3 regions of the Pseudarthrobacter sp. NPDC092439 genome follow, and region 1 is predicted to be linked to each of the others. Evidence: riboswitches for the same ligand, from Rfam matches in the RefSeq annotation. Region 1 holds a riboswitch; each other region holds the start of a gene.
What was found. Region 1 has a riboswitch for cyclic di-AMP ahead of ACIQCM_RS13930 (C40 family peptidase). Riboswitches for the same ligand answer to the same signal wherever they lie in the genome.
Positions count from the first base shown of each region.

Region 1 (9,821 bases):
CAGAGCTCCAGCAGCACGCCCGCGCGCGGCTGGTCCACCCGGAGCTGCTCGGCCAGGCGCCGCAGTTCGCGGACCCCCACCCCGCCGCTGCGCAGCGTGGCCAGGGGCTGGTCCCGCACTGTCTGGAGGAGTTCTGCCGCCAGCCGCAGGGTCTCCGCTATGGCGCCCAGGGCGGCATTGCGGCGCAGTGCCGGGGTGGTGGAACCGAGCTCCGGGACCGGGGGCGAGAGGGTGAAGTCGTCGATGATGGCCCCGCCGCGCAGCGACACCCCGACGCTGTGCGGCAACTCCACGTGCGCGGCGTCCAGCGGCACCAGCAGCCCCCGCGCCAGCAGCCAATCAATGGGCCCGACGTCGGGCGCTTCGGCCAGTACGGACGCTTTCCGCTGCGCCTGGGGGACGGCACCCATGGCCCAGTTGCGGAACCTGGCAAGCAACGCCGTCGTGCGTTCCGGCGCGGCGGCGAGGATGTCCTGGAGGGCCGCCGGCGAGGACGTCCAGTGCTGCAGCGCGAGCGCTGCGTCCATGGGCGTGGTGGCTTCCTGGATGGCCACGCCGCTGCGGTGAAGCTCCGAGACCAGCTGTACGGCGCGCTGCGCGAAGGCGGGCTGAAGCCGGACCAGCTCCGTGTAGCTGCGTCCCAGACCGGCCGGGTAGATGCCCACCACGTCCTTGAGGCTGCCCACCGGAAGATAGAACCGCTGCCGCGCCGCGGAGGCCGGGGCGCCGTGCGGCGGTTCTGCCCGGTGCACCAGCGCCAGGTCCTGCAGCGAGGCCAGGATCTGCTCCACCACTGCCACCGTGGACCCGGCGATCAGTTTCCGCAGTCCCGCGGCGGACGCGCTGTGACCGGTATCGGTGTTGGTGCACAGGTGCAGCGTTTCCAGCACCTGCATCTGCGGCCGGGTGAGCCGCTCCAGGGCGCGCTGCACGCTCACACGCGCGCTTGCCCGGGCCGCGAGGGCGGCGAAGTCCGGAACGGGAGGGGAAATAAGGTCCGGCCGCGCGGTGAACAGGGCCCGCAGCGCATCGTCGCTGCGGCCCGCCAGTTCCTTGCTGAGCGCGCGAATGAGGGACATCAGTCCAACGTTACCGCTGCCCGGACTTTCCCGCCCGGCGGCGGCCGGCCACACTGTCCAGAACCAGGAACAGCATCACCAGGAACGCGGCCGGCAATCCGTACAGGGCCGTGTAGGTGATCCAGGCGGGCGAGGCGGAGCCGGCGAAGGCGAAGGCCATGACGGCGGCCACGGCAGCAAGGGACAGCACGGCAATAACGCCGGCAAGGATCATCAACGGACGCCGGTAGCGCGAGGGTGTCATGCAGGTAACGCTACAGCGGAGGGAGCGGCGGCGGTGAATGCCCTCCGCGCCGCCGGGGAAAGCGGAAATAGGGCACCGGGCAGGATAACCTTGGAGGATACAGACCAACACGGTCCGCAGCTGCCATACCTTAAACCCGCACAACACTGCGGATGCGGTGACGGCCGGCCGTGTCCCAAGAACGTCAGAACGAAGAAGGTTGATTACGTGCCTACCGGCAAGGTCAAGTGGTATGACAAGGAAAAGGGCTTCGGCTTCCTCGCCGGCGAAGACGGCCAGGAAGTCTTCCTGCCCAAATCGTCGCTCCCCGAGGGTGTCACCGAGCTGAAGGCCGGCACCCGGGTGGAGTTCGGCGTGGCGGACGGCCGCAAGGGCGCCCAGGCGCTGGGCCTGCGCGTGCTGGACAAGACGCCGTCCATCGCCAAGGCCAAGCGGCCCAGCGCACGGGACCTCGCACCCCTGGTCCAGGACCTGGTGTCCGTGCTGGACAACCTTTCCGGCACCCTCTCCAAGGGCAAGTACCCGGAAGGCAACAAGGGCAAGGCCATCGCTGCCGCCCTGCGTAAGGTTGCCGACGAGCTGGACGTCTAGGCGCAGATGAACCCGGAAGCTGATCAGCCCCAGGCGGCGCCGGCCAAGGCAGCTGCCAAGCGCCGCGCCGGTGTTCCCGTGTGGCGTACCGGGAGGCCGGACGCCTTCCTGGCCGCTGCCGTGGACACCGCCCGGAGCGCCATCGAAGGCATCACGGACGCCAGGACCATCGGCGCGCACCTGGCCGCCAAGAGCGAGGGCGACCGGCTGGTGACCCACCTGTTCGAGTCGAAGCTCGCCGGTTACGCCGGCTGGCAGTGGTACGCCGTGCTCACCCGCAATTCGCGCTCAAAGGCCGTCACCGTGAACGAGCTTGGCCTGCTGCCGTCCGAGGACTCCATCCTCGCCCCGGAGTGGGTGCCGTGGGCCGAGCGCGTGCGTCCTGAGGACGCGCAGGAAGCGCAGCAAGCGGACGCGCGGGAACCTGTGGCGGAGGCGGCGGAGGCACCTGCCGCCCCGGTCACCGATGAGGCGGCGGACGACGACGGCGGGGACACGGCGGACGACGACGGCACGGACGGCGGGGACGCCGCGCCTTAGCGGGCGCACCCCCAGTGCCCGAAGGACAGGGCGAAAGCTCCACGGGGAGAAAGGCGGCGCCAGGGATAAACCCGGGCGCCGCCGTCGTACTTAATCCGGACCGAACCCCGGCTGCTACTTGCGGAGGCGTTCCACGACGTAATCGATGCTGGCCAGCAGTGCGGTCACGTCCGCCGGTTCGATGGCCACGAACGTGGCGATCCGCAGCTGGTTGCGGCCCAGCTTGCGGTACGGCTCGGTGTCCACCACGCCGTTGGCGCGCAGGACCTTCGCCACCTGGGCGGCGTCCACGGAGTCGTCGAAGTCGATCGTCGCGATGACATTGGAACGCTCGTCCGGGTTGGTGACGAACGGCGTGGCGAAGTCCGAGGCCTCGGCCCAGGTGTAGATCCGGCCCGCGGAATCAGCGGTGCGCGAGGCGGCGAAGTCCAGGCCGCCGTTCCCGTTGAGCCACTGCACCTGCGCGTCCAGCGTCACCAGGGTGGACAGCGACGGGGTGTTGTACGTCTGGTTCAGGCGCGAGTTGTCGATGGCGGTCTGGAGGTCCAGGAAGTCAGGAATCCAGCGGCCGCTTGCCTTCACGCGGGCGGCGCGTTCCAGGGCGGCGGGGGAGAAGAGGCCCAGCCAGAGGCCGCCGTCGGAGGCGAAGTTCTTTTGGGGCGCGAAGTAGTAGACATCGCTTTCGGCCACGTCCACGTCCAGGCCGCCTGCGGCTGACGTGGCGTCCACCAGCACCAGGGCGCCCTCGTCAGCACCGGCAACACGCTTGACCGGAGCGTAGACACCGGTGGAGGTCTCGTTCTGCGGCCAGGCGTACGCATCCACGCCCGCTTCCGCCTGCGGAGAGGGGCGGGTGCCGGGTTCGGACTTGATGATGGAGGACGCATCGAGGAACGGCGCCTTGTTGGTGGCGGCGGCAAACTTGGAGCCGAACTCGCCGAAGGACAGGTGCTGGGCCTTCTTCTCCACCAGGCCGAACGCGGCAACATCCCAGAAAGCCGTGGAACCGCCGACGCCGAGGACCACTTCGTACCCTTCCGGGGCGCGGAAGAATGTGCTCAGGCCTTCGCGGACGGAACCCACCAGGTTTTTGACGGGGGCCTGGCGGTGCGACGTGCCCAGGATGGACTTCGAGGCCGCGGACAATGCATCGATCTGTTCCTGGCGGACCTTCGAGGGGCCGGCGCCGAACCGTCCGTCCGCGGGCAGGAGGTCGGCGGGAATAGTGATGCTGTTGTCGCTCACAGGTGCTCCAGTTTCGGCATGGACGCGCATGGTCCGGGCGGATGGTTGGCCTGCGGCCGGCTGCGGTGGCTCAGGCCCTCCTTATTCTGCCTGAACGGGTGTTCCCGCAGGAACCGGATGCGTCATAGTCCAGCAATTGAGACAAGGCGCGATGCTGCCTTCGGCGACTATTCGGACAAATTCAAAACAGGCTAAGCTTTTCACCGGACTACGCCCGGCCGAAGGCGTTACGGTGGGACAACGCAAGGTACTGCGCTCGAGGAGCTGAGCTGGATGACGGATCTGATCGACACTACGGAGATGTACCTTCGCACGATTCTGGAGCTTGAGGAGGAGAACATCGTTGCCCTGCGCGCCCGGATTGCGGAGCGGCTGCGCCACTCGGGCCCCACGGTGTCCCAGACCATCGGCCGGATGGAACGCGATGGCCTGGTGGTGGTCTCCGGAGACAGGCACCTTGAACTCACCGAGACCGGGCGCAAACGGGCCACCGAAGTCATGCGCAAGCATCGGCTGGCCGAACGGCTCCTCGCGGACGTCATCGGCCTGGACTGGGCATACGTACACGATGAAGCCTGCCGTTGGGAACATGTCATGAGCGAGCGGGTGGAGCGGCGCATCTACGAGCTCCTCGACCATCCCACGGAGTCCCCTTACGGCAACCCCATTCCCGGGCTCGACGCCCTGGGCGGCCAGCCGGTGCAGGCCGGCGGTGGCGCTGCGCCGGCTGCCGATAGTGCTGTGAGCCTGCTCGAAGCGATGAAGGCCTACCAGCCTGCTTCCGCGGTGGTGGTCAGTCGGCTGGCCGAGCCCATTCAGGTGGAGCCGGAACTTCTCCTGCAGCTCGACGAGGGTGGAATCCGCCCCGGCGCCAAGGTGTCGCTTGAGCGGGTGGGGGACTACATTTCGGTGCGGGTGCCGGGGATCGAAGGCGCACTCGAGCTGCCGCCGGAAGTGGCCGCGCACGTCTTCGTTACCGTCGTTTAGGGCGCTCAGGGCCTTCGCCCCTTACCCCGGTGTGCCCGTTCCCACACGGTTATAACGGAATTGTTACTGCCGGGCTTAAGCCCGTATAGTTAAACCCAAGCGTTGATACACAAGCGTTACCTGATCCGGAGCCGAGCTCTGCCAGCGGATCAGGTGCACGAGTCATTTACTGGCAGAGGCGGGGGAACCACAACCGGCAGCGGGGGCTGCCTTGGGGTGAAGTCCGTCAGCAGCAAGCCTCTCCAGCAAATTCCTCCCGGGATAGCTCTGTGCAGAAGTTTGCTTACGGCGGACCGGGTCTTTGAACTCTCTGACCCGAATCCGACAGCTAACTTCGCAGGCTTTCCAGAGAGGAAACCTTCTTTTGAGCATGCAGACCTCCAGGGGCCGGCGCCGCGCTGCGGGCCCCTCACCGACCCCCCGGGTTGTGGAAGTCATCGCCGCGGAGCGCCCCCGCGATTTCCACCGGGAAGCCCGCCGCCGGCGCGGCCCCTTCCGGCAGATGACGGAGTTCGCCTCAGCGAGCGGTATCGGCCAGAAGGCCGGAATTGCCCTGGCAGCCACCGGGCTCGTCCTCACCGTGACGGTCCCCTCCACCAGCCCGGTAATGGCCACTGAGGCCTCGGACGTTGTTCCCGCGGTTGCCGTGCAGCCCGCACAGCAGCCTGAAATCTCCGCTGAGGCCGGGGCCCGTATTGATTTCAGCCGCTCCGCAGTGGTCACCAAGGCGGACCCGGACGGCAAGCTGAAGCAGCTCCTGAGTGCCCAGTCCGCCAGCGCAATCTCGCGCGCCGCTTCGGTGGGCAGCCTTGGTGCGCCCCTGGCCAACCTGACTATGGTGTCCCCGTTCGGCTACCGGGTGAGTCCCATCACGGGCGGCTACGGCGACTTCCACCGTGGCGAGGACTTCGCGGCCCAGTGCGGCACCTCCGTGCTCGCGGCGGCCACCGGCACCGTGACCTTCGTGGGCTGGCATGATTTCGGCGGCGGCAACCGGGTGGTCATCGACCACGGAAATGGCCTGGAGACAACGTACAACCACCTCTCCGGCTTCAACGTCCGGGAGGGCGAGACTGTGGGCCGCGGCGACGTAGTGGCATATAGCGGAACCACAGGGGCGTCCACGGGCTGCCACCTCCACTTCGAGGTCCAGGTCAACGGCGAGGTCGTCGACCCCACCGGCTGGCTCTAGTCAAAACTGAGGGTTTGCTCTCGCAACACTTTTAGGCCCCGTGACCTTAATGTGACATTGGTTATTAATTCCTGTAACGTCGTACACGCGTCAACTTTTCCGAAGTTGACGCTCTTGAGTGGATTGCCTAACTCTGCCACCGCTCAAGGTCCGTTCGCATTTCATCGTCTGGCAGGGGCGGGGGAACCAATTTCGGCCTTCTGTTTGTGGGAAGGCCTTGGGGTTAAGCCGTAAAAGCTTCCTTGGAAGCGCGCGGCCGGGTGACTCCCATCCGAATCCGACAGCTCACCTCGCAGGCATTGGGAGAGGCTACCTTTCGTGTCTTCACGTCGTAATTCTGCGCGCCACCGTGCACAAACGGTGCGCACCAACCCTTTGGGCTCCGTATCCAAGGCCGTCAGCGCCAATGCGGGGACCATGGGTCGCCAGGCCGCAGTCGCAGCAGCAGCTTCGGGCCTCATTCTGACCATGGGCCTGCCGGCCACCGCAGCGGACACCACCGCGGGCATTTCGGCCTCCACCGAGTCTGGAGCCCCGAATGCCGCCGTAATGGCAGCCCCCACCGCCACGGTTTCCTTCGAGCGCCCGGTGGTTAAGACCACCGCAGCTCCGGAGATCGAGCCGGTCGAGGTACAGTCCACCTCCGAGGAAGAAGAGTCCACCACGGACTCCGCCGCCGACACTGCACTGTCTGCAGTTGCCGGCGCTTCCACCTCCGGCATTGCCGGTATTGCCTACACAGGCATTGGCCGCCCGTACGTCTGGGGCGGCACCTCTCCCAACGGCTGGGACTGCTCCGGCTTCACGCAGTGGGTCTATGCGCAGGCCGGCATCAGCATTCCCCGCGTCAACGCATGGTCCATCATGACCGCCACCGCTGCCCCCAAGCCGGGCGACCTGGTGGTCCAGAACGGCGGTGCCCACGTGGGCATCTATGTCGGCAACGGCATGATGGTCAGCGCGCTGAACCCCAGCCAGGGCACCCTGCTGCATGCCGTGGCCGCCACCGGTTCCTCGGTGTATTACACGCTCAACCCGTAGTTCAAGACGGCCCGCCCGCGGGCCCGGTTCAAACGCGTATTTCGCCAATCACCACATCCCCGTTTGGGACGTGCCGGGGTACCCCCAAGATCCCGGCACGTCAATAGCCCTGGGCTGTTCACAGCGGTCTTGAGGAAATCGAAAGAGAGAACATGACTACTCGTGCTATCGCACGGCACCGCGCCGAGGTCACCAAGACCAACTCGCTTGCTGTCATTGCCAAGGCCGTGGGCGACAACGCCGGCGGCATGGGCCGCCAGGCCGCAGTCATCGCTGCCGCTTCCGGCCTTGTCCTGACCAGCGGTGTTGCCGCCAACGCTGCAGACTCCAACGTCCAGCGCGATTCAGCCCCGGCTTCTGCCCTGTCGGTCGAGTCCGCCGTGGATGCGCCCATCTCGGCTGCCTCCACCATCTCCATCAGCTTCGAGAAGCCGGCCGTCTCCACCGAGGCCGCTCCCGTTGTCGAGGAAGAGCCCGTTGTTGAGGTGAAGGAGGCCGAGCCGGCTCCGGAACCCGAAACGGCAGCACCGGCCACCGCGGCCACGGTGACGGCATCCGCACCGACGGCCACCAAGGCTTCCGCCAGCGGTAAGGGTGCAGCCATCCTGTCGGCCGCCTACGCCCAGCTGGGTGTGTCCCAGGACTGCACCATGCTGGTGACCAACTCCTTGGCCGCCGTTGGCATCAACTTCCATGACTGGCCCGCCGGCTACCTCTCCCTTGGCCGCACGGTCAGCGCAGCTGAAGCCCAGCCCGGCGACCTCATCTACTACGCGGACGGCGGCGCGGGCGTAGCGCACATCGCTGTCTACGCCGGCAACGGCCAGGCCGTGCACGGTGGCTATAACGGCAACCAGACGGTGGTCTTCAGCGCGAACGTGGGCTCCGGCCCGGTCTTCATCCGCGTCGACTGACACGCCTTCGCAAGCCCTCCCCACTCCGGGAGCTTTGTCCTCTTAGAGCGCTTATAACCCCCCCTTTGGGGTGGCTAAGCGGACAAAGACTCCGGCGGGGAGGGCTTTTGCGTGCCCGCATTCCCGCGCCGGATTAGCTGATGGCGCAATTCTTTGTTTACTCTGGTGGTGTCGATCCATAGCCCGGACATGCCGAGGGCAGCCGGCCCTCGTGCCCCTGACGGGTGCGGCCGTGAAGAGGTACGTGCATGCGCACTCTCGTTCTGAATGCTGGATATGAACCGCTGGCGGTAATAACTTTCCGCCGGGCGCTGGTGCTTGTGCTCACGGGCAAGGCAAGCGTGGTGGCCGAAGGGGACGACCCCGTTGTGGGGCCGCAGGAGATCCTGGGCCGCCCGTCCGTGATCCTCCTCAACCGTTACATCCGCCCCCGGTATAACCAGTCCACCGCTGTCAGCCGGCGCGGAGTGCTCCGCCGGGACGGGCACCGCTGCGCGTACTGCGGCAAGGCTGCACACACCATTGACCACGTCCACCCGAAGTCACGCGGCGGCGCCGACTCCTGGGAAAACCTGGTGGCCGCGTGCCTGCGCTGCAACAATGCCAAGGGGGACCACACCCCTGGGGAGATGGGCTGGAAACTTCGGTTCGTGCCCGGGCCGCCGCACGGCACCATCTGGCAAATCAAGGAACTCGAAAAGCCTGCGCCCGACTGGGACCCCTTCCTCCTTCCGGAACGCGCGGCCTGAGACCGTTCTGCGCCGTTCCGCGGCCGTTGGCTAGGCTGGTGGCGTGGACAACCAGTACGCCTTCGATGCCCTGATTCTGGCCGGGGGCCGCTCCTCGCGGTTGGGGGGAACACCCAAGCAAGCGTTGGTTTACGACGGCGGCACCCTGCTTGAGCGAGCGCTGCAGGCGGCGACGGGCGCATCCCGCAGGGCAGTGGTTGGCCCGGACCCGGGAACTCTGCCGCCCGGAGTCGTGTCGTGCCGCGAAGATCCGCCCTTTGCCGGGCCTGCCGCTGCCATCGCTGCCGGACTGGCGGCCCTGGCCGGCCGCCCCGCCGGCTTTACCCTGGTCCTGGCCTGCGACATGCCGCGGGCGGAAGCCGCCGTGGTACGCCTCCTTGCGGAGTTGCGCGCTGCCGGTCCGGTCCCCGATGGCGTGGTTGCGTGCAGTGCTGAGGGCAGGATGCAGTCCTTGGCGGGTTTTTACCGCACAGCTGCGCTACAAAAAGCGGTGGACGAACTGGCGGGCAGGGGCACATTGATCAACGCCTCGGTTCGTTCCCTCCTTGCTAGTCTGGACCTGCAGCTTGTCACCGTCCCCGCCGGGTCCACTGCTGACGTGGATACCTGGGATGATGCCGCCGCACTAGGAATTGCCGCCGGACCCGGGCTACAGACCGGGACCGGCGCGGCAGCAGAGAACTTGGGAGGCAGTCCGTGAAAAGCCAGGAAGAAACCCTCGAGGAATGGTGCAGGTCCCTGCTCCAGGCCTACGGGCTGGAGGATGTCCAGGTGGACATCAACGCCATCCTGGGCCTTGCCGGAGTTGCCGCCCACTCGGTGGTGCGGCCGGCAGCTCCCCTCACGACGTTCATCGCCGGGCTGGCCGCCGGTCTGGCCACAGGCGGGGCCCGCGCGGTGGATGCCGCTGCGATGGAGTCTGCCCTCTCCGTAGCCAAGTCACTGGCAGCCGCCTACGATGCTGAAGCGCCGGAGGCTCCCGGAGAATGACCGGGGAAACCCAGGGGGAACCGGCGGACCACGGACACCACCACGCGGCGCACACATGGGCTGAAGCGCGGCAGGCCGCATTCGACGCGGCCGGGCCGATTCCCGCAGGACCCGTCGCGCTCGAACTGGCGCTGGGCCGGCGGCTCGACCAGGACATCGTGGCGCTGCAGGACATGCCGCACTATGCGTCCTCCGCCATGGACGGGTGGGCTGTCAACGGCACCGGACCGTGGATCACCACGGAGCCGG
Region 1 covers NZ_JBIVQB010000007.1:38,401-48,221, forward strand. The annotation lists gene ACIQCM_RS13895 (helicase-associated domain-containing protein) at 1-1,079, opposite strand, end outside; gene ACIQCM_RS13900 (hypothetical protein) at 1,090-1,323, opposite strand; gene ACIQCM_RS13905 (cold-shock protein) at 1,531-1,914, shown strand; gene ACIQCM_RS13910 (DUF3027 domain-containing protein) at 1,921-2,454, shown strand; gene serC (phosphoserine transaminase) at 2,569-3,699, opposite strand; gene ACIQCM_RS13920 (metal-dependent transcriptional regulator) at 3,973-4,686, shown strand; cyclic di-AMP (ydaO/yuaA leader) riboswitch at 4,806-5,044, shown strand; gene ACIQCM_RS13925 (M23 family metallopeptidase) at 5,057-5,878, shown strand; cyclic di-AMP (ydaO/yuaA leader) riboswitch at 5,993-6,191, shown strand; gene ACIQCM_RS13930 (C40 family peptidase) at 6,296-6,919, shown strand; gene ACIQCM_RS13935 (NlpC/P60 family protein) at 7,072-7,833, shown strand; gene ACIQCM_RS13940 (HNH endonuclease) at 8,082-8,582, shown strand; gene ACIQCM_RS13945 (molybdenum cofactor guanylyltransferase) at 8,626-9,282, shown strand; gene ACIQCM_RS13950 (DUF6457 domain-containing protein) at 9,279-9,572, shown strand; gene ACIQCM_RS13955 (molybdopterin molybdotransferase MoeA) at 9,569-9,821, shown strand, end outside.

Region 2 (9,821 bases), on a different contig from region 1:
CCTCCATGGCGGCAACGGCTGAGGTGTCCGAGGTGGCCATGCGCCAGGCGGTGGCCCGGATGGCGGTGCGGCCGTTGGCCACGAGCTCAGCCTGGACCAGTTCGATGGTCCGGCCGGGCCGGAGCGTGGTGGTTTCAATATGGAAGTCGCCGCCGGGGATCAGGCCGAGGATTTCATAGCTGAGCCGTGCCATCCGCATGTCGGTGCGGGGTTCGTGCCGCTCCAGGCGATCGGCCAAAAGGCCGGAGGCCGGCGCCATGTGCTGCTCGTGGACGTTCCAGGCACCCTGGGCGTGGATCGTGGAACGGAACCGGCCGCCGTCGAGCTCCTGGTAGTAGAAATGTCCTTCAGCCAGTTCAGGCAGGTCTGTGGTCACCGTTGGCCCCTTCTGCATGTTTAAGTGAATCGGCACTAACTCTAACGGCTTGTCCAAAACATCCCGCCGCCGGGACTCGCCGAAATGTTGGAGTCCGGACGGCGCCGTCTGGGTAGACTCAGGAACTGGGTCCTGTCAGCAACCCTCGGAAGAGGAGTTACATGCGCGTCATCAGCTACAACCTCCGCAAACACAAGGCCAGCGGCGAGCTCCTTGCCCTGGCCCGGAACCATGACATCGATGCGATGTGCCTGCAGGAAGTGGATTCCAGCGACCTGCCGGAGACGCTGGGCCCGCTCCATCTGGCCGACGCCACCAAGGGCAACCGGCTGGGGCTGGCCATCTATTACCGCACCAGCCGCTTCACGGCCATGAACACGCAGTCGTTCGCGCTGAAGAAGTCGATGCATGACCGGGTGCTGGCCCCGGCACATGAGCGCCTGATCGGCACGCGGGTCATGGACAATGAGACCCAGCACGAACTGGTGATCGGCTCCTTTCACGCTGCCCCGCTGACGGCATCCAACTCGCTGCGCCGCAAACAGATCCACGCGGCGCACGCTGAACTCCTGACCATGGGTAAAGGCCTGATGACGCTCATGGTGGGTGATTTCAACTACCCGTTCTTCACCAAGAACCTGGACATGCACATGAAGAACTCAGGCTATGCGCTGTCCCTCAGCAACCGCCGGACGTACACGCGGTACAAGGTATTCAAGGGCCACTTCGATTTCGCCACGTCGCTGGGACTGGACATCCAGAGCGTGGAGACACTGCCGCGCGGGAACTCGGACCATCTTCCCATCCTGGTGACGGCGGAGTACGGTCCGGACTATTAGGCGGGTTTCCGGGCTTCCAGCCGCTTCCGCAGTTCCGGCCAGGCAGCAGCGAAGCCGGGGTGCAGTTCCTTGCGCTCCACGTCGGCCAGCGGCACCCAGAGTAATTCAATGCTCTCGGGATCACTGATCACCGGGTCGAACGGCTCACGCGCCAGCACCACCACGGTGGTGTAGGACCAGTAGCCCAGGTCCAGCACCGAGGTGAAGAGGACATCAACGTTCGACGCCGGAACCGCAGCTTCCTCCCACGCCTCACGGAGGGCACCGGCCACTGCCCCTTCCCCCTCGTGCAGCGCACCTCCGGGCAGGCCCCAGGTGCCGCCGTTGTGACTCCAGGTGGCGCGGTGCTGCAGCAGGACGCCCTTCGCGGGATCGTAGGCCAGCACGCCGGCGGCGCCGAAGCGGCCCCAAAACCGTCCCTGCCCGCCCTCCACCCAGGCATCGCCGGGATCACGCGGGCCGGTCCGGACGGGCGGGGTGGAAGTCACTGAATGATCCATGCGCACCAGTCTGACAGGCGCACCCTCCGCGGCGCACCCGTTCGTAACAGGCGGCTTCAGTAAAAATGCTTCAGCAAAAAGTGGTTCAGTTACCGTGCCCGCGGTCTACGGCGAAATCACCGCCGGGGTACATGACTGTTTCGTGGCCGTCGTCAAAGCGGACCAGGTACGGCGGTGTCCCGCCAGGCCCCCTGACTTCGACAATAACGCCGTGCCGGTCGGAGGACCCGACGTTCCGTCCGTGCACGATGATGCGGTCTCCCTGTGCTGCCTCCATCGCATTCACCTCCAGTCCCAGATTACGACTGCGGCCGTGGACGCGACAGGGGCGCCTCACCCGGTTTCCACCTGCGGCCGGTTTGCGGGTTGGCAGGGAGAGCTTCAATGCCTAGGGTAGAAATGTAAGCCTACTTACTTTTGCTGCGAAGCATTCCCAGTCGTCAGGAGGACCACCCATGACAGACCAGTACACCTTTCGCAACCCGGTCACCGCGTACGAGGAAATCTCCCCGCCGAAGCAGCACCAGCCGGAGCCGGGCCTGGATGCGGCACTGGTTCCCAAGGCAGACCTCGGCGAAGAAACCTACCGCGGAACCGGCCGCCTGGAAGGCCGGAAGGCGATCGTGACAGGTGCCGACTCCGGCATCGGCGCCGCGACAGCCATCGCGTTCGCCCGGGAGGGGGCCGACGTCGTCCTTTCTTACCTGCCCGAGGAAGAGGAGGATGCCGGGCGCATTGCGGGCCTCATCGAGGCCAGCGGGCGGAAGGCCGTCAAGGTGCCGGGCGACCTCAAGGATCCCGCCGTGTGCCGGGAAGTGGTGGACACCGCAGTGTCGGCCCTGGGCAGCATCGACATCCTGGTGAACAACGCCGGCAAGCAGGTGGCCCAGGAGGAACTGGCAGGCATCACGGATGAGCAGTTCGACCACACGCTTAAGACCAATGTGTATGCCATGTTCTGGCTCACCAAGGCCGCCCTGCCGCATATGCCGCCGGGCTCGACCATCATCAACACCACCTCCATCCAGGCCTACAGCCCTTCCCCGACGTTGGTCGATTACGCCACCACCAAGGCCAGCATCAACAACTTCACCAAGGGCCTGGCGCAGCAGCTTGCGCCCAAGGGCATCCGGGTCAATGCCGTGGCGCCGGGTCCCATCTGGACACCGCTGCAGGTCAGCAGCGGCCAGCCCAAGGAAAAACTGCCGGAATTCGGGCAGTCCACTCCCCTGGGGCGCGCCGGCCAGCCGGCCGAGCTGGCACCTGCCTACGTCTTCCTGGCCTCGCCGGAGTCCAGTTACGTGGTGGGCGAGACGCTGAACGTCAACGGCGGCAACCCAACGCCGTAGCCCGGCACGACCGGCTGCCGGCGCCGCCGCCGGAGCGCAGCTATTCTGCCGCCTGGTCCGGCATGTCCAACAGCAGCCGGTCCGTCGCGGCGTCGGGCACGCCGTCGAAGAACGTGGCGAGGACGGTCTTGAACACCGTCTCCCCAGGCGCTGCGCGGAGGAACAGGGTCGCGGACGAGTGCAGTTTGCGCGCGTCGATGCCGCCCAGGATTTCGTCCGCGGAGCGCCCGGCATGGGCGGCGAGTGCCTGTGCGCATTCCAGGAGCCGGGGGCCCAGCACCGGATGCGCCAGATAGGCTCTGGCTTCTTCGAGAGATCCGATCGCGTAGCGCTGTGACGTGGGGCTTTGGCCGAGCCCGGCAACCTGCGGGAACACAAACCACATCCAGTGGCTGCGTTTATGCCCTGTCTGCAGCTCGGCCAAAGCCTGGTGGTATGTCCCACCGCTGTCCTGGGCGGCCGTGAACCGCTCAAGGTTGTACCGGTCATTCATGGTTCCCTCCGATCCGGGCCGCGGCCCGTAGCTGACGATCCGGATCCGCCTTCCAGCGATCCAGCACCGAAACGGCCCGCCTCCGGTCCTTTTCGCCGAGTGCGCCAAGCAGCGGAACAAGGACGTCGGCCATGAGCGGATCTGTCAGTTCCGGGGTGTGCGCGGACCTGAGGAACCCTTCGATGCGGGTCAGGTCGGTGTGCCGCAGCAGACCCACCCTTGCCTGAAGCAGCACCACCGCTGCAAGTCTCCGTTCAAAGACAGGCCTGCTCCCCGGCTTCGGCACGCCCCAAAGTGCCGAAGCCAGGAACACCACCCCGTCATGGTCCAGGTCCCGGAACTTCCGCAGCGCGTCCCTGACGGTTCCCCGCACGGCACCCACAGATGCCCCGTAGGAGGCCAGACTGCCGCCCAGCCGCCCCTCGACGTCGTCCGCCCTGTACCAGGTACCCTCGTTCTGCAACGTGCGGTCGATGAATGCGGCCACATCCTGGACCGCTGTCACCGGCGTCCCGCCGCTGCGTGCGTGATGCAATAGGGCGTCCAGGGCCTGGCCTCCAGACGGCCCTCCGCAATGGCTTCGCCGCACACCGCGCAGATGCCGTACGTCCCGTCATCGATTCGGTCCAGCGCGGCCTCCACCTGGTCCAGGCCGGCGCTGCTCTGCTTGAGGAGCGCGGAGGCCTGCGACAGTTCAAACGCGATGGTGGAGCCTTCTGGATCGTGTTCGTCGTCCACATTTGCGTTCTGACGTGCCGAATTAGCCGAGGCGATATCCGCACGAAGGGCCGGCAGGAGCGCCACCTTGCGGGTGCGTTCCTCCTCCAGCATCAGCCGGAACCGCTCAAAATCAGGCATGCCCAAAGCCTAGCCCCGGCCGCCACGCACGTCAGTACCGGCCCACCGCCATCCAATGGCCCCATGCCCTGCAGGGCGACCACCACCGGTCACGGATGCAGGCTTCCGGGGGCACGGCGCGGGGCCGTGATCGCGGCCCCGGGACATAGTCCGCAATACCACATCCTTCAAGGGCTGACTGAGCTTGCAGGCGCGCAAACCGCAGGCAGCAGTCCGGGATTGTTACGATGTGATGCATTTCACTTCGGACCCGTCGGCTGCGGGCGTCTTTCGAGGTCAGCGCGCCATGCAGGGTGAATCCAAACGATAGCCTAATCCGAGAGAAGGGCCTCGGATGTTATCCAAACGTGACATTTAGGTGGACGGCGGGTTACGGTCGAGTGGTGTCCCTCCCCGATGGGACATTCCCACCAGCCTGCCGAGCCCTGCCGCTGGACCGGGATACCACCGTTTCCAATTGGCAGGGACGGGGGAACCAAGTTTCCACGGCCTCATTGAGGCCTAGGGGTTAAGTCGAAAGCCTTTCCGCTTGTGCGGATGCTTCCGACCGGGCATCTCCAGCCCGAACCCGACAGCTCACCCCGCAGGCATGGGAGAGGCGATTCACTGTGTCAAAAATTTCCACCACCGCCCGTCATCGTGCAACTCCGACCGGCTCCATCACCGTCCAAGGCCTGGCCCGGACCTTCGGCCGTCCCGCACTGGCAGTAGCCGCGGCATCCGGCATTGCGCTCAGCGTCGGCGCCCCCGCCCAGGCAGGTGTGAGCGGCCCGGACGCTGAAGCAACGTCGGTCCAGACGTCCTCCGCACCCGCGGCAACTGCTGCCGCGGCAACTGCTGCCACCGTGCACACCGTGGTTTCCGGCGACACCCTGGGCGCGATCTCCGCTGCCCACGGTGTGGCTCTGGCCGATGTCCTCGCGGTCAACGGCCTCTCCATCGACACGATCATCTACCCGGGCGACCAGATCGAGATCCCCGGCGCAGGCTCTGCGGCGGCTGCACCGGCAGTTGCACCTGCGCCCGCACCCGCACCGGTCCAAACGACTGCAGCGGCGCCGACGAACACCGGCATGAACCTGTCCTACGCGTCCACCGCGCCGGCCGAGTCCACCGGCACGGGCACCGGCGCAGGGATCCTCGCCTCCGCCTACAGCCAGATCGGAATCAACCAGGACTGCACCGCCATGGTCGAGACCGCCCTGCGCTCGGTCGGAAAGAGCGTTGGCGACCTTGCCCCCACGCAGTTCTACCAGTACGGAACCGTGGTCTCCACCCCGGCCCCCGGCGACCTGGTGATCACCTCCGGCCACGTCGGCGTTTACGCCGGCGACGGCCAGGTTGTGAGCGGCGGCATCGACGGCTACAAGACGGACGTGCACTCGCTCAGCTGGCTCGCCGGCGCCTCCTTCGTGCGCGTGGCCTAGGCAGCACCAAGGGCCGGAAAGGGCGGCATTCGGAAATCATCCCGAATGCCGCCCTTTCCCCCTTAAACATCCGGCAGTTGGCTGGCGTTCAGGTTCCGCAGAACGTCAGGTAATCACCAAAGCTTTCGGGGGCTGCCTCCTCGTAGCGCTCCAGCCCCGGCCGCCGCCGGTATGGCTCGGAGAGGACTGCGACGAGGCGCTGGAACGGGCCGATGTCACCTGCGGTGGCTGCATCCAGGGCTTCTTCCACCAGGTGGTTGCGCGGGATATAGACGGGATTGACGCGGTCCATCAGGCTGGCGTCCGGCGCCATGGCCCGCCACCGCTCCGCCCAGGCATCGAAGGCGGCAAGGTCCAGGACCATTCCGCGCGCCGGCCCGGTGTTTCCGAGGGCCGCATCGCCGAGGCGGCGGAAAAACTGCGTATAGTCCACCGGACCGTCCCTAAGCAGGGCTATGACGCCGTCGACCAGTTGGGACACCTCCGCTGCCTCCGGGCTTCCTGCCGGATGTCCGGCCAGACCCAGCTTCGAGGCCATGCCCGCTGTCCAGGCGTCGCTGTAGCGGCGGCGGAACTCCCCCAGCACTTCCACTGCGGGCTCTACCGCTTTTTCCTGGTCCTCGTTGATAAGGGGAAGCAGCGATTCGGCCAGGCGGGCCAGGTTCCACTCCGCCACCACAGGCTGGTTGGCGTAGGCGTACCTCCCGCCGGTGTCGATGGAGCTGTACACGGCGGCCGGATTGAATGCGTCCATGAAGGCGCAGGGCCCGTAGTCAATGGTTTCACCGGAGATGGTCATGTTGTCCGTATTCATGACGCCATGGACAAACCCCACCAGCATCCACTGCGCCACCAGCGACGCCTGGGCCTCAACCACGGCCCTGAACAGCGCCAGGTAAGGGTTGCCGGCCTGCGCTGCCGCCGCATAGTGGCGTGCTATGGCGTGGTCAGCGAGCCTGCGCAACAGGTCGGGATTGTCCGTGGCCCGCGCGTACTGGAACGTACCCACGCGCAGGTGGCTGGCGGCAACCCGTGCCAGCACCGCACCGGGCAGCATCGTGTCACGGCGCACGGGGCGGCCGGTGGCAACCACGGCCAGGGAGCGGGTGGTGGGGATTCCCAGCGCGTGCATCGCCTCGCTCACCAGGTACTCGCGAAGCATGGGTCCGACGACGGCACGGCCGTCCCCGGCTCTGGCAAAGGGTGTGCGGCCCGACCCTTTGAGGTGGATGTCCCGCAACCGGTCGCCGTCGGACGAACTCCCGTGCAGCGGCAGCTCACCCAGGAGGAGGGCGCGCCCGTCGCCGAGCAGCGGCGAATAGCCGCCGAACTGATGCCCGGCATACGCCTGGGCGACCGGCGCAGCGTCCGGCGGGACGTCGTTGCCCACCAGGAACCTGGCGCCCTCCGGGCTGCGCAGGAAAGCCAGGTCCAGTCCCAACTCCCCTGCGAGGGCCTCGTTGAGGACGAGCAGCCGGGGTTCGGGCGCCTCTTCCGCCTGCCAGGGAACAGCAAGTTCGGGCAGCTCCCGGGCGAAACGTGATTGAAAGCTGACGGTCGATTCCGCTACACCGCTCATGGGTTAACCCTAGCCCCGCCCGGCGCGCTGCGGGCCGTCACTGGGTGGCCGCTCACGGCAGCCTCACGTGACTGCGTGCCCGCCGGGAAAGTCGCCATGTTCCCCGGCCTGGGCCTCCTCCTGGAGCAGTGGGTCCTCCTGCCAGGCGTCCGGGTTTTCCTCGGCAGCGCCCGGATAGCTGTCCGGTTCTCCGTGGACGGGGTCCAGTTCGAGGGAAGAGGCAGCGCCGGGGGCCTCGTCCAGGATGACGTCCTGCTCCGGAACAACTTCCAGTTCGTCGTCGGGGAGCTCCTGCTCAGTCATGGTGATGCCTTTCCACGTATCGGATCAGTCAATAAAGTAAGCATACTGATGAAGATGGTGCTGTGTGAACGGCCAGGCATGGGAAAAGGGTGACTTTGGGCCCTACCTCCCCGGGGGTTTTGCGGCCACGCTGGTGGCATACGCCCGTAAAGGACCCCGCAGGAGCAGGACATGGCAGCCCGCAAGCCCATTGCCGTCGGCACGAATGACACGCCCCAGAGCCACGCAGCAGTGTCCTGGGCGGCCCGGCGGGCCCACAGGGACCGGCTCCCGCTGGTGATCCTGCACGTCGTGGACGAGCGTTGGCTTTCCGAACCCTACCCGTGGCGCAGCGTACTCCAGGAGTCTGGGGAACGGATCCTTGAGGCCGCAGCGGCACGGGCGCGGGCGTTCCCATCCCTTGAGGTCAGTACCGCCGTCCTGGCTGGCGGAGTGGGCCGGTCCCTGGCCAACTATTCGGACCGGGTGTCCATGCTGGTGGTGGGGTCCGGCAGCGGGCACCTCGGCGGCGTGCTTGCCGACCGGGCGCTGCAGGTGGCGTCGTCGGCGGATGTCCCTGTCGCCGTCGTCGGAACCCAGGCTACGGAGGGCCGGCCCGGGGTGGTGGTCGGCGTCGACGGATCGGAAGAAGCGGTGCGCGCGGTGGCCTTTGCAGCCGCCGAGGCGGACCGGGAGGGCGACGAGCTGACCGTGGTGTACGCCTACAGCCCCCCTGACCGTCTTCCGGATGCAGGATTCACCCCGGAACTCGTTGCCGAGCTGATGGAAAAAGAGGAGCGGATCGTTCTCTCTGAAACCGTCGCCGGTCTGATGGCCGACTATCCGGACCTGGTGGTTCACCAGCGGCTCGAGCCGGGCCGCGATCCGGCGCAGGCCCTGGTTCAGGCAGCAGAGGGTGCCAGGCTGCTGGTGGTCGGCAACCGGGGACGCGGCGGGATCAGCCGGCTTGTCCTGGGCTCAACGGCACACGGTGTCCTCAAGCGCCTGCCCTGCCCCACGATCATCACGCGAATTCGGCCACTGAACCAGAAATGAAGTCCACTCGAACAGGAATGAGGACAGGATCCATGACATCCAGCCAGCCCATCGCCGTCGGCATCAGCGACACCGAAGCGTCCAGTGCGGCACTGATGTGGGCAGCGGCCCGTGCCAATCGCCGAAAGGTGCCGCTTGCGGTGCTCCATGTCATCGACGACCGGTGGATGGCCGGCGAGGCGCTCCCCTACGTGGACGTCCTGCGCCAGTCCGGACTGGACCTGCTCGAGGTCGCCGGACAGCGGCTGCGGGCGGCTGAGCCCGGCCTGGCCTTCACGCTCGATCTCCTCGAAGGCGGCATCGGCTCAACGTTGGGCGACTATGCGAAGAATGCTTCGATGCTGGTGGTGGGTTCCAGCAGCCACGCACGCGGCGCGCTCACCGACCGCGCGCTTCAGGTGGCGGCGACGGCGGAAGTCCCCGTGGCCGTCGTCGGTACCCACGAGGCCCAGGGCAAGGGAGTCGTGGTGGGCGTGGACGGATCCCGCGAGTCCACCCAGGCAGTCGCCTTCGCCGCTGCCGAAGCGGACAACCTGGGTGAGGAGCTTACCGTGGTGTACGCCTTTACCGGGCCGAACCGCTGGATCAAGGCCGGACTGCCGTCCAGCAGCTTTGCCGAGCTGGTGGTTGAAGAAGAACAGATTGTGCTTTCCGAAGCAGCCGCGGGAATCCGGCAGGACTACCCGGGACTGGTGATCAAGGAGGTCCTGGAAACCGTCATGGAGCCCGCAGACGCGCTGATCAACGCGGCAACAGGGGCAGCCCTGCTGGTGCTGGGCAGCCGGGGCCGCGGCAGCTTCGGCCGGCTCCTGCTGGGATCCACGGCGCACGGCGTCCTGACCAATCCGCCCTGCCCAACCATAATCACCAGGCTGAAGAAGTCCGCCCACAAAGGCTGACAGAGGCAGCCTTGAGGAGGCCCTGATGTCACTCTCTGAGTTCGAGAAGCGGGAACTCGACCGCATCGGCGATGAACTGCAGCACGAGGACCCGCGATTGTCCTCGCTGCTGGACGGTGACGCCCTCCTGCGCGGGAACCGGGCACGGGCCCGCCGCGGACTG
Region 2 covers NZ_JBIVQB010000001.1:444,994-454,814, forward strand. The annotation lists gene ACIQCM_RS02070 (thioesterase family protein) at 1-376, opposite strand, end outside; gene ACIQCM_RS02075 (endonuclease/exonuclease/phosphatase family protein) at 538-1,215, shown strand; gene ACIQCM_RS02080 (NUDIX domain-containing protein) at 1,212-1,715, opposite strand; gene ACIQCM_RS02085 (DUF1918 domain-containing protein) at 1,801-1,992, opposite strand; gene ACIQCM_RS02090 (glucose 1-dehydrogenase) at 2,171-3,064, shown strand; gene ACIQCM_RS02095 (DUF1810 domain-containing protein) at 3,105-3,557, opposite strand; gene ACIQCM_RS02100 (DNA alkylation repair protein) at 3,550-4,062, opposite strand; gene ACIQCM_RS02105 (TraR/DksA family transcriptional regulator) at 4,059-4,415, opposite strand; cyclic di-AMP (ydaO/yuaA leader) riboswitch at 4,851-5,020, shown strand; gene ACIQCM_RS02110 (LysM peptidoglycan-binding domain-containing protein) at 5,024-5,842, shown strand; gene ACIQCM_RS02115 (YdiU family protein) at 5,931-7,421, opposite strand; gene ACIQCM_RS02120 (hypothetical protein) at 7,485-7,724, opposite strand; gene ACIQCM_RS02125 (universal stress protein) at 7,896-8,759, shown strand; gene ACIQCM_RS02130 (universal stress protein) at 8,792-9,658, shown strand; gene ACIQCM_RS02135 (DUF3040 domain-containing protein) at 9,684-9,821, shown strand, end outside.
Region 2: linked by a shared signal. The riboswitch ahead of ACIQCM_RS02110 (LysM peptidoglycan-binding domain-containing protein) and the one ahead of ACIQCM_RS13930 (C40 family peptidase) in region 1 are both predicted to bind cyclic di-AMP.

Region 3 (9,821 bases), on a different contig from region 1:
CGCGGAGGTGACCTTCCGCCGCCGGGCGTTGAACGCGGACGCGATCGTCCTGGATATCGGCGCCGCCGGCACCATTATCGAGGAGGTCCTCGCGGACCTGAGCTACCGGAACCTGGACGATCACCCGGATTTCGCGGGCAAACTCAGCACCACCGAGGCCCTCGCCGAGTACGTCGCCCGGCGCGTGGCCCGGGAGGTTGAAAAGTCCGACGACGGCGCGCAGCTCGCTGGGATCGACGTCACCCTCCGCGAAAATCCGGATGCCTGGGCGACCTTTTCGCTGGATCTCGCCGACTGACCCGGCACCAGTGTGAACCCGCCCTCCATCCGGCTGCTGGTCCCGGGCAACATCCGGCACCATTCCGGCGGGAACGTCTATAACTCCCGGCTGGTTGAGAGTCTTCGCATGCTCGCCGCCGAGGTTGAGGTAGTTCCCGTCGAAGGGTCCTGGCCGGCCGCCTCTCCCCGCGAACGACGCCGGTTCGCGGGCCTTTTGGAACCGAAACAGGAGTACGGTCCCGGCGGAGCCGTGGTCATGGTGGATGGGCTGGTGGCGGTGGGCGCGCCGGACGAACTGGAGTTCGCCGCCAAAGCAGGGCGGCCGCCCTGGGTCCTGGTCCACATGACGGTTCCCGACACCGGGGAAACGGTGGCGAAAACCACCGGCAACCCCACCCTGGCCAGCGAGGCGCGCGCCTTGAAAGCGGCAGCAGGGGTAGTCTCCACCAGCAATACCGCGGCACGGACCCTCCAGGCGAGGCACGGCCTCAACATCCATGTGGCCTTGCCCGGAACGGATGCGGCGCCGCCGGCGCCGGGATCGGCCCCTCCCCACATCGTGATCGTGGCGGCGCTTCTCCCGAACAAGGACCAGTTGCTCGTGGTGGAGGCGCTGGCCAAGCTCCAGAACCTGAACTGGACCGCAGCGCTGGTCGGCTCTGATCAGGCGGATCCCGGATATGCCGCGCAGGTGAGGGAAGCATTGGTGCGCTTTGGTTTGACGGACCGATTGCGGCTCACCGGAGAACTTTCCGGTGCTGCACTCGAGGGGGAGTGGGCGCTGTCCAACCTAAGTCTCCTGGTCTCGCGGGAGGAGGCCTTTGGCATGTCAGTCACAGAGTCCCTGGCCCGCGGCATTCCGGTGGTAGTGCGGGACGGGACCGGTGCGGTGGAAGCCCTCGGCCACAGAATTTCCGGGTCCGGCGGCTCCGAACACCCCGCTCACATCCTGCCCGGTGCCGCGGTTCCCCTGGCACCCGGCGGGCAGGAAAGCCCGGCGGAACTGGCTGCCGTCGTCCGCCGCTGGCTGGAGGATCCGCAGCTGCGGGCCACGTGGCGCACGGCCGCGCTTGATGCCCGTTCCAGGCTGCCGGACTGGCAGCACACCGCGCGCACGGTCCTGGAGGCGCTGCGCGGCTAAAGACCAGGCGCGCGGAAAACGCGCGCCAGGCCTGCAGCCCTATATCCGGTGGGTCGCGAAAAACTCCCGCAACAGGGCGGCGCATTCGGCCTCACGGACGCCCGGGTAGACCTCCACCCAATGGTTGAGGCGGCGCTCGCGCAGAACGTCGAACACCGAGCCTGCCGCCCCGGCCTTCTCGTCCCACGCGCCGAAGACCACCCGGGGGATCCGCGACAACACAACCGCTCCCGCGCACATGGCGCACGGTTCAAGGGTGACCACCAGAGTGCAGTCGGCCAGCCGCCATCCGTCGTCCGCGCCGCCGCCAAGCCTTGCCCGTTCACGGAGCCGGGCCGCCGCCTCGCGGATCGCCACCACCTCGGCATGGGCGGTCGGGTCTCCGAGCTCCTCCCGCTGGTTGCGACCGGAACCCAGCAGGCCGCCGTCGGGCCCTATGACCACGGCGCCGATCGGCACATCCGCCGTGGCAAGGGCACGACGGGCCTCCGCGAGGGCGAGGCCCATCCATTCGTGGTGTGATTTTCCTGCGGAGACCATGGCTCAATGATAGTTTCGAAGGATCCCCAGAGCCCGTGACGACCATCCGCCGGGAGGCACAGTGAGTACTGTCAAAGACCGCATGGACAAATGGATCAAGCCGTACGCCGCCCTCTGGCTGACATTGATCGTAGGCGGCAGCCTTGTGGTGGCACTCGCGCTCCTCGGCGCGGAGGTCTACTCGAATGTGGTGGATGACGAAGGGCTCACCAACCTCGACATTCCGGCGCTGGAGTACTCGCAGACCCTCCGGAACCCGGAGCTGGACGCCTTCGTCACGGGGTTCACCAATATTGGCGGCGGGGTGGGGATGCCCATCCTGGCCAGCATCCTCACCGCCTGGTTAACCTTCCTGAGCAGGACATGGCGGCCGATTATCCTGGTGGGCGGTGCCGCGGCCGTCTCCATCTACGCCACCACCGTCGGCAAGCGCCTGGTAGGCCGGACGCGGCCCGACCACTCGGAAGCCGTCCCCCCGTTCGAGCACTCGCCGTCCTTCCCGAGCGGCCACACGCTCAACACGACGGTGGTCATCGGTGTGCTGCTGTACGTCCTGTGCCTGCAGTTCCATCAGCTCTGGGTGCGCGTTATGGCCGTCACCGCGGGAGTGATTTTTATCATCGCCATGGGCCTGAGCCGGGTCTTCCTTGGCCACCACTGGCTCACGGACGTCACTGCCGGCTGGCTGCTGGGCGGTGCCTGGGTGGGCCTGGTGATCCTTGCCCACAGGCTCTTCCATCTGACAAGGCGCAAGGAACACGTGGGTCCCGCACCCACGTTCGACCACCCCGTGGTGCGGGACGTCGTGGCGGAGAAAATCCACGACCACATGCCCGAACACCAGGGGGAGCGCGGAGCGGATGCGGGCCGGGGCCGCGGCCCGGGGGACCATCGTGCCGGGTGATAGTTTGGACCCATGCGCACTCTCGTTGTTGACCACCCCTTGGTCGCCCACAAGCTCACCGTCCTGAGGGACAAAAACACCCCCTCGCCGGTCTTCCGGCAGTTGACGGAGGAGCTGGTCACGCTGCTGGCGTACGAGGCCACCCGCGAGGTCCGCACCGAAGAAGTCACTATCGAGACCCCTGTCAGCACCACCGTGGGTACGGCTTTCACCAAGCCCACGCCGCTGGTGGTTCCGATCCTCCGCGCCGGCCTGGGGATGCTTGAGGGCATGACCAAACTGGTCCCCACGGCGGAGGTTGGCTTCCTGGGCATGGCCCGCGACGAGGAAACCCTGGACATCATCACCTACGCCGAGCGCCTGCCTGAGGACCTGACGGACCGCCAGATCTTCGTGCTGGACCCGATGCTTGCCACCGGCGGAACCCTCCGCGAGGCCATCAAGTTCCTGTTCAAGCGGGGCGCCTCTGACGTCACCTGCATCTGCCTGCTGGCCGCCCCGGAAGGCCTGGCCAAGCTCGAAGAGGAACTCTCCGGCGCCAACGTGACCATCGTGCTGGCCTCCATCGACGAGAAACTCAACGAAAAGTCCTACATCGTTCCGGGCCTGGGCGACGCCGGCGACCGCCTGTACGGCATCGCAGGTTAGCCGGCAGGACGGGTAACAGACCCCGCCCTGCCGGTCCCGGCCGGCGGGCCGGTCCTGCCTAGTACCAGTTGTTGGCGTAGTGGAAGTTCAGCGCGCCGCACGGTGACTGGTAGCGCTCCTTGATGTAGTCCAGGCCCCAGTTGATCTGCGTGCGGTAGTTGGTGAGGTAATCGGCTCCCGCGCTTGCCATCTTCTCGGCAGGCAGGGACTGCACGATGCCGTATGCGCCACTGCTGGAGTTGGTGGCCGTGGTCTTCCAGTCGGATTCCTTGGTCCACAGCGTCTTCAGGCACTGCATCTGGTCCGGCGCCCAGCCGTACGCCGCCAGCTGGCTGGCGGCGTAGGCCTGCGCGCCAGCGGGGTCGTTCACGGCGGCTGGCTTCGCAGCCTTGGCCTTCGCGGCAGCAGCCTTTTCGGCCGCGGCTTTGTCTGCGGCAGCCTTCGCAGCTGCAGCCTTCTCGGCGGCCGTCTTCGCGGCAGCAGCCTTCGTGGCGGCAGCCTTCTCAGCAGCGGCCGTCTTGGCGGCGGCTGCCTTGGCGGCGGCGGCTTCTGCCGCGGCGGACTGGAGCTCGCTCTTTTCGAGGGCCAGCTGCGCCTGCTGCTCAGCGGGGGAGAGCTGCGTGGCCGCGGGTTCCGTGGATGCAGCGCGGGTCATCGACTCTGTGGCCTGGCCTGCAGCGCCAACGCCCACCAGCAGCGCGCAGGATGCCGCCAGCACGGCAGCCCGGCGCCCCAATGCGGGAAAGGTGCCACGGCGGGAGCGCTTGGCCGCGCGGGCGGCTGCGCGGGTGGGAACGCCAGAATTTGGGCGCGGTTCTACCTGGAATTCAGACATGATGGATCGCCTCTCACACCTGCGGAGTTAGCTGTCGGGTTCGGATGAGGGCATCCGGCCGCACGGAACATTCACGTGCTGGCTTAACCCCAAGGGCCTGATAGCGTGCCCGGGACGGTGGGTCCCCCGCCTCTGCCATCGGTCTATCGGAGTCCGGGAAGCGGCAGAGCTCGGCGTCATCCGGACATGCGCCACGAACGGAAGCGCACCATTCGACGGTACAGGAGTTTCAGGCCGAAGTCACATTTTGGTAACAGAGATCACGACGGCGGCGCGTCGCCATTGCCTGCCGCCTCACCCGGACGTAATGGGCAGTCTGACTATGAAGCTCGTCCGGCCGGGCCGTGACTCGACGCTGACGGTGCCGCCGTGCGCCTCCACAATGGACTGTACGATCGACAGCCCCAGGCCGCTGGTCCCTTCGGCCGCCGCAGGGCCGCTTCGGTCGGAGGCGCCCTTCCGCGCCGCGTCTGCGCGGGCAAACCGGGCAAAGACCTTGTCCACGAACTCCGGGGGAATCCCGCCGCCGTCGTCCGTTACCGCAACCTCCGCGGCGCCGCCGGGAACCACCCTGACCCTCGTCTCCACGGTGGTGCCGGCAGGCGTGTGCTTGCGCGCGTTGGATAACAGGTTCATCAGCACCTGGCGAAGCTGTGCAGCATCGCCGGCAACGACCACGGGCTCCTCGGGCAGTTCCAGCCGCCAGTTGTGCCCCGGCGCCATGACCTTCTCGTCGCTGACACCTTCAATCACCAGCTGGGTCAGGTCCACGTCCGCCAGCTTCAGCGGCTGCCCCTCGTCCAGCCGGGCGAGCAGCAGCAGGTCCTCCACCAGCGCCGTCATGCGCTCGGACTGGCTTTGCACGCGGGCCAGTGACCGTTCGCCCTCAGGCGTGAAGTGCTCGGTCATGCGGAGCAGCTCGGTGTAGCCCCGGATCGCAGTCAGGGGAGTTCGCAGCTCGTGCGATGCGTCAGCTACGAACTGCCGCACCTTGGTCTCGCTGCGCTGCCGGGCCTGCAGCGCGTTGGCCACGTGGTCCAGCATGAGGTTCAGCGCGTGTCCCACGCTGCCTACTTCTGTTCCAGGATTGGCGTTCGACGGCGGCACCCGCACTGCCAGCGCGACCTCGCCTGCGTCCAGCGGGAGGCGGGAAACCCTGGTGGCCACCCCGGAAAGCTGCTCCAGCGGTTTCATCGTGCGGCGGATCAGCACCGTTCCGGCGAATCCCACGAGCAGCAGCCCGCCGAGCGACACGAAGAGGAAGGTCCATACGAGGGAGGCCAGCGTGCTTTCCTTGGCAGCGAGCGGCAGCCCGGTCACCAGGACGTCGTCAAACGATGTCTGCACGGCGACCAGCCGGTAGTTGCCGGTGGACAGCTTCCTGTCCACCGGTGCGGAGCCGGCCGCCAGCGCCTGGAGCGTCTCCTTGTCTTTCGCCGAAAGCGCTGACCGTGTGGTGTCCGGGGCCAGAAATCCTGCACTGTTGACCTGGCCGTCAACGATGCGCGCGTTCAGCGTCCCGACGCTCTGCCCCCGGGCATCCAGCGGGTCGCGCCCGTTGAAGCCACCCATGGGTGGCCGTCCCGGATCGTTGGACCGCTCCGCGGCCTGGGTCAGCTGGTCGTCAAGCTGGCGGGTCAGGAAGGTGTCCATGGAGGCGTAGCTGACTACCCCGACCGCGCCGCAGATCGTGATGAGCAGGGCCATGGCCAAAGCGGTGAGCCGGGTCCGGAGGTGCCAGGTGGCCGGCTTCAGCCAGTTCCGCGGCGCTCCGCTGGAGCCGGCAGGCCGTGCGGTGGCCGGCGGCGTTGGACCGGAGAATGCCATCTAGTCCGCCGGCTTGATGACGTAACCTGCACCCCGGACGGTGTGGATCATGGGCGGGTGCGCGGCATCGATCTTCTTGCGCAGGTACGAAATGTACAGCTCCACGATGTTGGCCTGGCCGCCGAAGTCGTAATTCCATACGCGGTCCAGGATCTGGGCTTTGCTGACCACGCGTCTCGGGTTCTCCATGAGGTACCGGAGCAGCTCGAACTGGGTTGCGGTGAGCTGGACGTCATCTCCGGCCCGGGTTACTTCGCGGGTATCGATGTTGAGGACCAGGTCTCCCACCACCAGCTCGGCGGTGTCCATGGCGGCCACTCCGGAGCGCTGCACCAGGCGGTGCAGGCGGAGCAGGACCTCCTCCATGCTGAACGGCTTGGTGACGTAGTCGTCGCCTCCGGCCGCGAGCCCAAGGATCCGGTCCTGGACGGCGTCCTTGGCGGTGAGGAACAGGGCCGGCACCTCAGGCGCGAAGGTACGGATCCTGCCCAGGAGCTCAACGCCGTCGAACCCTGGGAGCATGACGTCCAGCACCAGGACGTCGGGCCGGAACTCCTTGGCCAGTTTCACCGCCTGCGGACCGTCGGCAGCAACCGCCACGGACCAGCCGGCCATGCGCAGTCCCATGCTCATCAGCTCGGAAAGGCTGGGCTCGTCATCGACCACCAGGGCGCGGATCGGAGAGCCGTCGGGGTGGGAGAGTTGCGGCAGGTTGTTGGTCATGGAGTGCGAAGTGGCCATGGAGCAACTCTCCGATCTCTCGTTGTAGCCGGGCTTAGGGCAGCCTGTGCGCCCGCTGTGAAGTTCAGCCTAACGACCTGAACGCCGTGCCCGGAGGTCGTCCGCACACTGTCGGCCTGGTGTCCGAATGCCGGTCCGGGTGGACAGCGAACCCGTGCAGGCGGGGCGATTTCACGCCCGTGCGGGAAAATGCATTAAAGACATCGTTTGCGGCAGTCATCCGAATAAAGCGCTGGTATTGAGCGGGTTACCGACTGGTATTGGCATTTTCGTTGCTGTTACCGCCGAGTAATTGAATCGTGATTTGCGGCACATTAGTCCATTTCGTCTCATAATGCGGACGGTTTGGTCCATTGTTACTTGCAAGTTCGCATTGTTACGCGTCACACTTCCAATGTGAACAAGAACTCAACAGCACCTGCAGCCGCAGATTACTGGCACAGCGCACCTGCTGCCGCCGGGATGCGCTGTTGCCGAATGCACGCCTGACCTTCCCACCCTTTGAAGTTCTTAGGCATTCGCCCCACTAGCCCAGCGTCGGGCGCCCCTCCCCAGCATTGCGGGGACCAAGCATTCGAGCCGCGATGACGGCCATTCACATTGAGGTAAGCATTCATGTCAGTTGCATCCGGATACGTCCATATCTCCGTCCGTAACGCCGCCAAGGCTGCCCAGTCCACCGGATTCCGCCCCGGTCCCGGTTTCGGGCAGCGGACGCCTGCCGCTCCCGTCGGCGCCGGAAGCAGCTTCCCGGCCACGGGCTACGTACCCCAGGGCTACAACCCCAACTCATACGGCCAGCTCCGCGCAGTCCCGCAGGCAGAATCCGCGCCCATGACCGCCCCCACTCCCGTAGTGGCCGGGCCCAACGCAGTGCGCCCAGTGGCCAACGACAACGTAGCCCGCGGCTTCGTCCTGTATATGGGCATCGATGAGGAAACCGCTGCAGCAGCCGGTACCTCCATTGCCAAGCTCGCCCAGGAAATCCGTGCCTACGCCCAGTCGCTGGTGGCCGGTGCCGAAAGCTACGCAGCAGTTGCCATAGCCCCCGCCGGCACCCCAGGTTCCGCGCTCGACGTCGTACGCTCAACGTTTGGTGACCCCACCGTCAACGCCCGGCAGCGCACCGAAACCCCGCGCCCGGCGCAGCAGGAGCCCCGCCCCTCCGGTGTCCTGATCGACCTGGCCCGCCGCGAGGTACACCTGGACGGCGAATCCCTGAACCTGACGTTCAAGGAATTCGAGCTGCTGAACTACCTCGTGGAGAACGGAACGCGCACCGTGGGCCGCGACGAACTGCTCGAGGGCCTGTGGCGCAATGCCGAGGAAGTGCCCAATGAGCGCACCATCGACGTCCATATCCGCCGCCTCCGCTCCAAGCTGGGCCGTCTGGCCAACACCGTGCGTACCGTACGCGGCCAGGGCTACCGGTTCTACGAGCACCCCGAGGTTGTTGTCTGGGCCGCTCCGGAATACTCCATCTAGCTGGGCTCTCCCGGCATTGGGCCCCGCGGCTTGGGACTAGGCTTGGGCCATGAGTGGGCACCATCTTCGACGGCTTGTGTTGATGCGGCACGCCAAGGCCGACTGGCCTGGCGGCGTGGCGGACCACGAGCGTCCCCTCGAGGAGCGGGGACACCGTGAAGCGCCGCTGGCCGGGCGGTGGCTGCTCAAGCACAACATCGTGCCGGACTTCATCCTGTGTTCCAGCGCGTTGCGCACCCGGCAGACCTGCACTTGGGTGTGCTCGGAGCTCGGCGACAAGGCGCCGACGCCCAAGCTGGAGGACGGGCTGTACGAAGCGTCGGCCCTCGGGATTCTCGCCGTGGTGAACCATGTGCCGGACACCGTGACCACGCTGATGCTGATCACTCATCTGCCCGGCGTCCAGGACCTCGCCATGCACCTGGCTTCCCGCGATTCGGACCACGACGCCTATATGGACGCCGCCACCCGCTACCCCACCAATGCGCTGACCGTCCTGGAGACGGAGAAGCCGTGGGCCGAACTGGACGGCCAGGACGCCCGCATTACCCGGTTCAAGGTTCCGCGCGCGCACTGAAAGGCGCTGGTTCCGGTGCCCGTCCACCTGTCTGACGCCGCCGGGACGGGCGCGTCAGCGGCGCGGCGCCGGCTTTCGGGCAGGCTGCCTGGGCGGGGCTTGCTTTGCCGTCCCTCTAGCCGCGGCGCCTGGCTTTGCCGCGCCTTTTGCAGCGGACCCCTGCCGTTGCGCGGACGACGGCGCCTGCCGCAGCGGGGCGCGGCCGCCCGCCGTCGTGCGTGGTTGCGCAGGCTGCGGCCTTGCAGTCCGCGGCTGGGTGGCGCGCTGCACCGCAGGCCGTGTTGCGCCCCTTGCCGCCGCCCGCCGGACCGGCGGTTTCCGCGCTGCCCTCCCTGCCGGTGCGCGGCCGGGCCAGACAGCGCCGATGAACAGGACGGCGAAGGCGGCGACGAGCGAGCCGGCGGACAGGACGAAGTACGTGTCCGGATCGTCGGTGGGCAGCGGCGTGCCGATGAGGGACGACTGGCCGTCGAAGGAGAGCTCCCAGGTGCCCAGGAAGGCCAAGGCCCCGGCCACTGCGAGGCTGGTGCACAGCCCCCCGAGCACCAGCATTACGTGTCGGCGACGAAGGATGAGTTCCAGGATGCAGGCCAGGTAGGCGAGCCCGAGGACGCCGGCGAAAGCCACGAACACCGGCAGCGCCAGCGTCATCCCGGTGAGAACCAGGAGTCCGGCCGCGACGATGCCGGTGATGACCGCAAATTTTCCGCTGTTCCCCATCTGGCGCATGTGATCAATCATCCCCCGAAAACCCTGGGGAACCGGGCTCCTCCCCTACGTGCCCGCCGGAGGATTCTCCTACAGCCCGTATTTTTCCAGGAGCCGGAGCCACACTTCGCTGAGG
Region 3 covers NZ_JBIVQB010000009.1:1,421-11,241, forward strand. The annotation lists gene ACIQCM_RS15030 (6-pyruvoyl trahydropterin synthase family protein) at 1-298, shown strand, start outside; gene ACIQCM_RS15035 (glycosyltransferase family 4 protein) at 311-1,420, shown strand; gene ACIQCM_RS15040 (nucleoside deaminase) at 1,460-1,960, opposite strand; gene ACIQCM_RS15045 (phosphatase PAP2 family protein) at 2,022-2,864, shown strand; gene upp (uracil phosphoribosyltransferase) at 2,877-3,512, shown strand; gene ACIQCM_RS15055 (hypothetical protein) at 3,571-4,347, opposite strand; cyclic di-AMP (ydaO/yuaA leader) riboswitch at 4,353-4,533, opposite strand; gene ACIQCM_RS15060 (sensor histidine kinase) at 4,642-6,174, opposite strand; gene ACIQCM_RS15065 (response regulator transcription factor) at 6,175-6,915, opposite strand; gene ACIQCM_RS15070 (winged helix-turn-helix domain-containing protein) at 7,531-8,400, shown strand; gene ACIQCM_RS15075 (SixA phosphatase family protein) at 8,450-8,977, shown strand; gene ACIQCM_RS15080 (hypothetical protein) at 9,032-9,706, opposite strand; gene ACIQCM_RS15085 (dihydrolipoyl dehydrogenase family protein) at 9,776-9,821, opposite strand, start outside.
Region 3: linked by a shared signal. The riboswitch ahead of ACIQCM_RS15055 (hypothetical protein) and the one ahead of ACIQCM_RS13930 (C40 family peptidase) in region 1 are both predicted to bind cyclic di-AMP.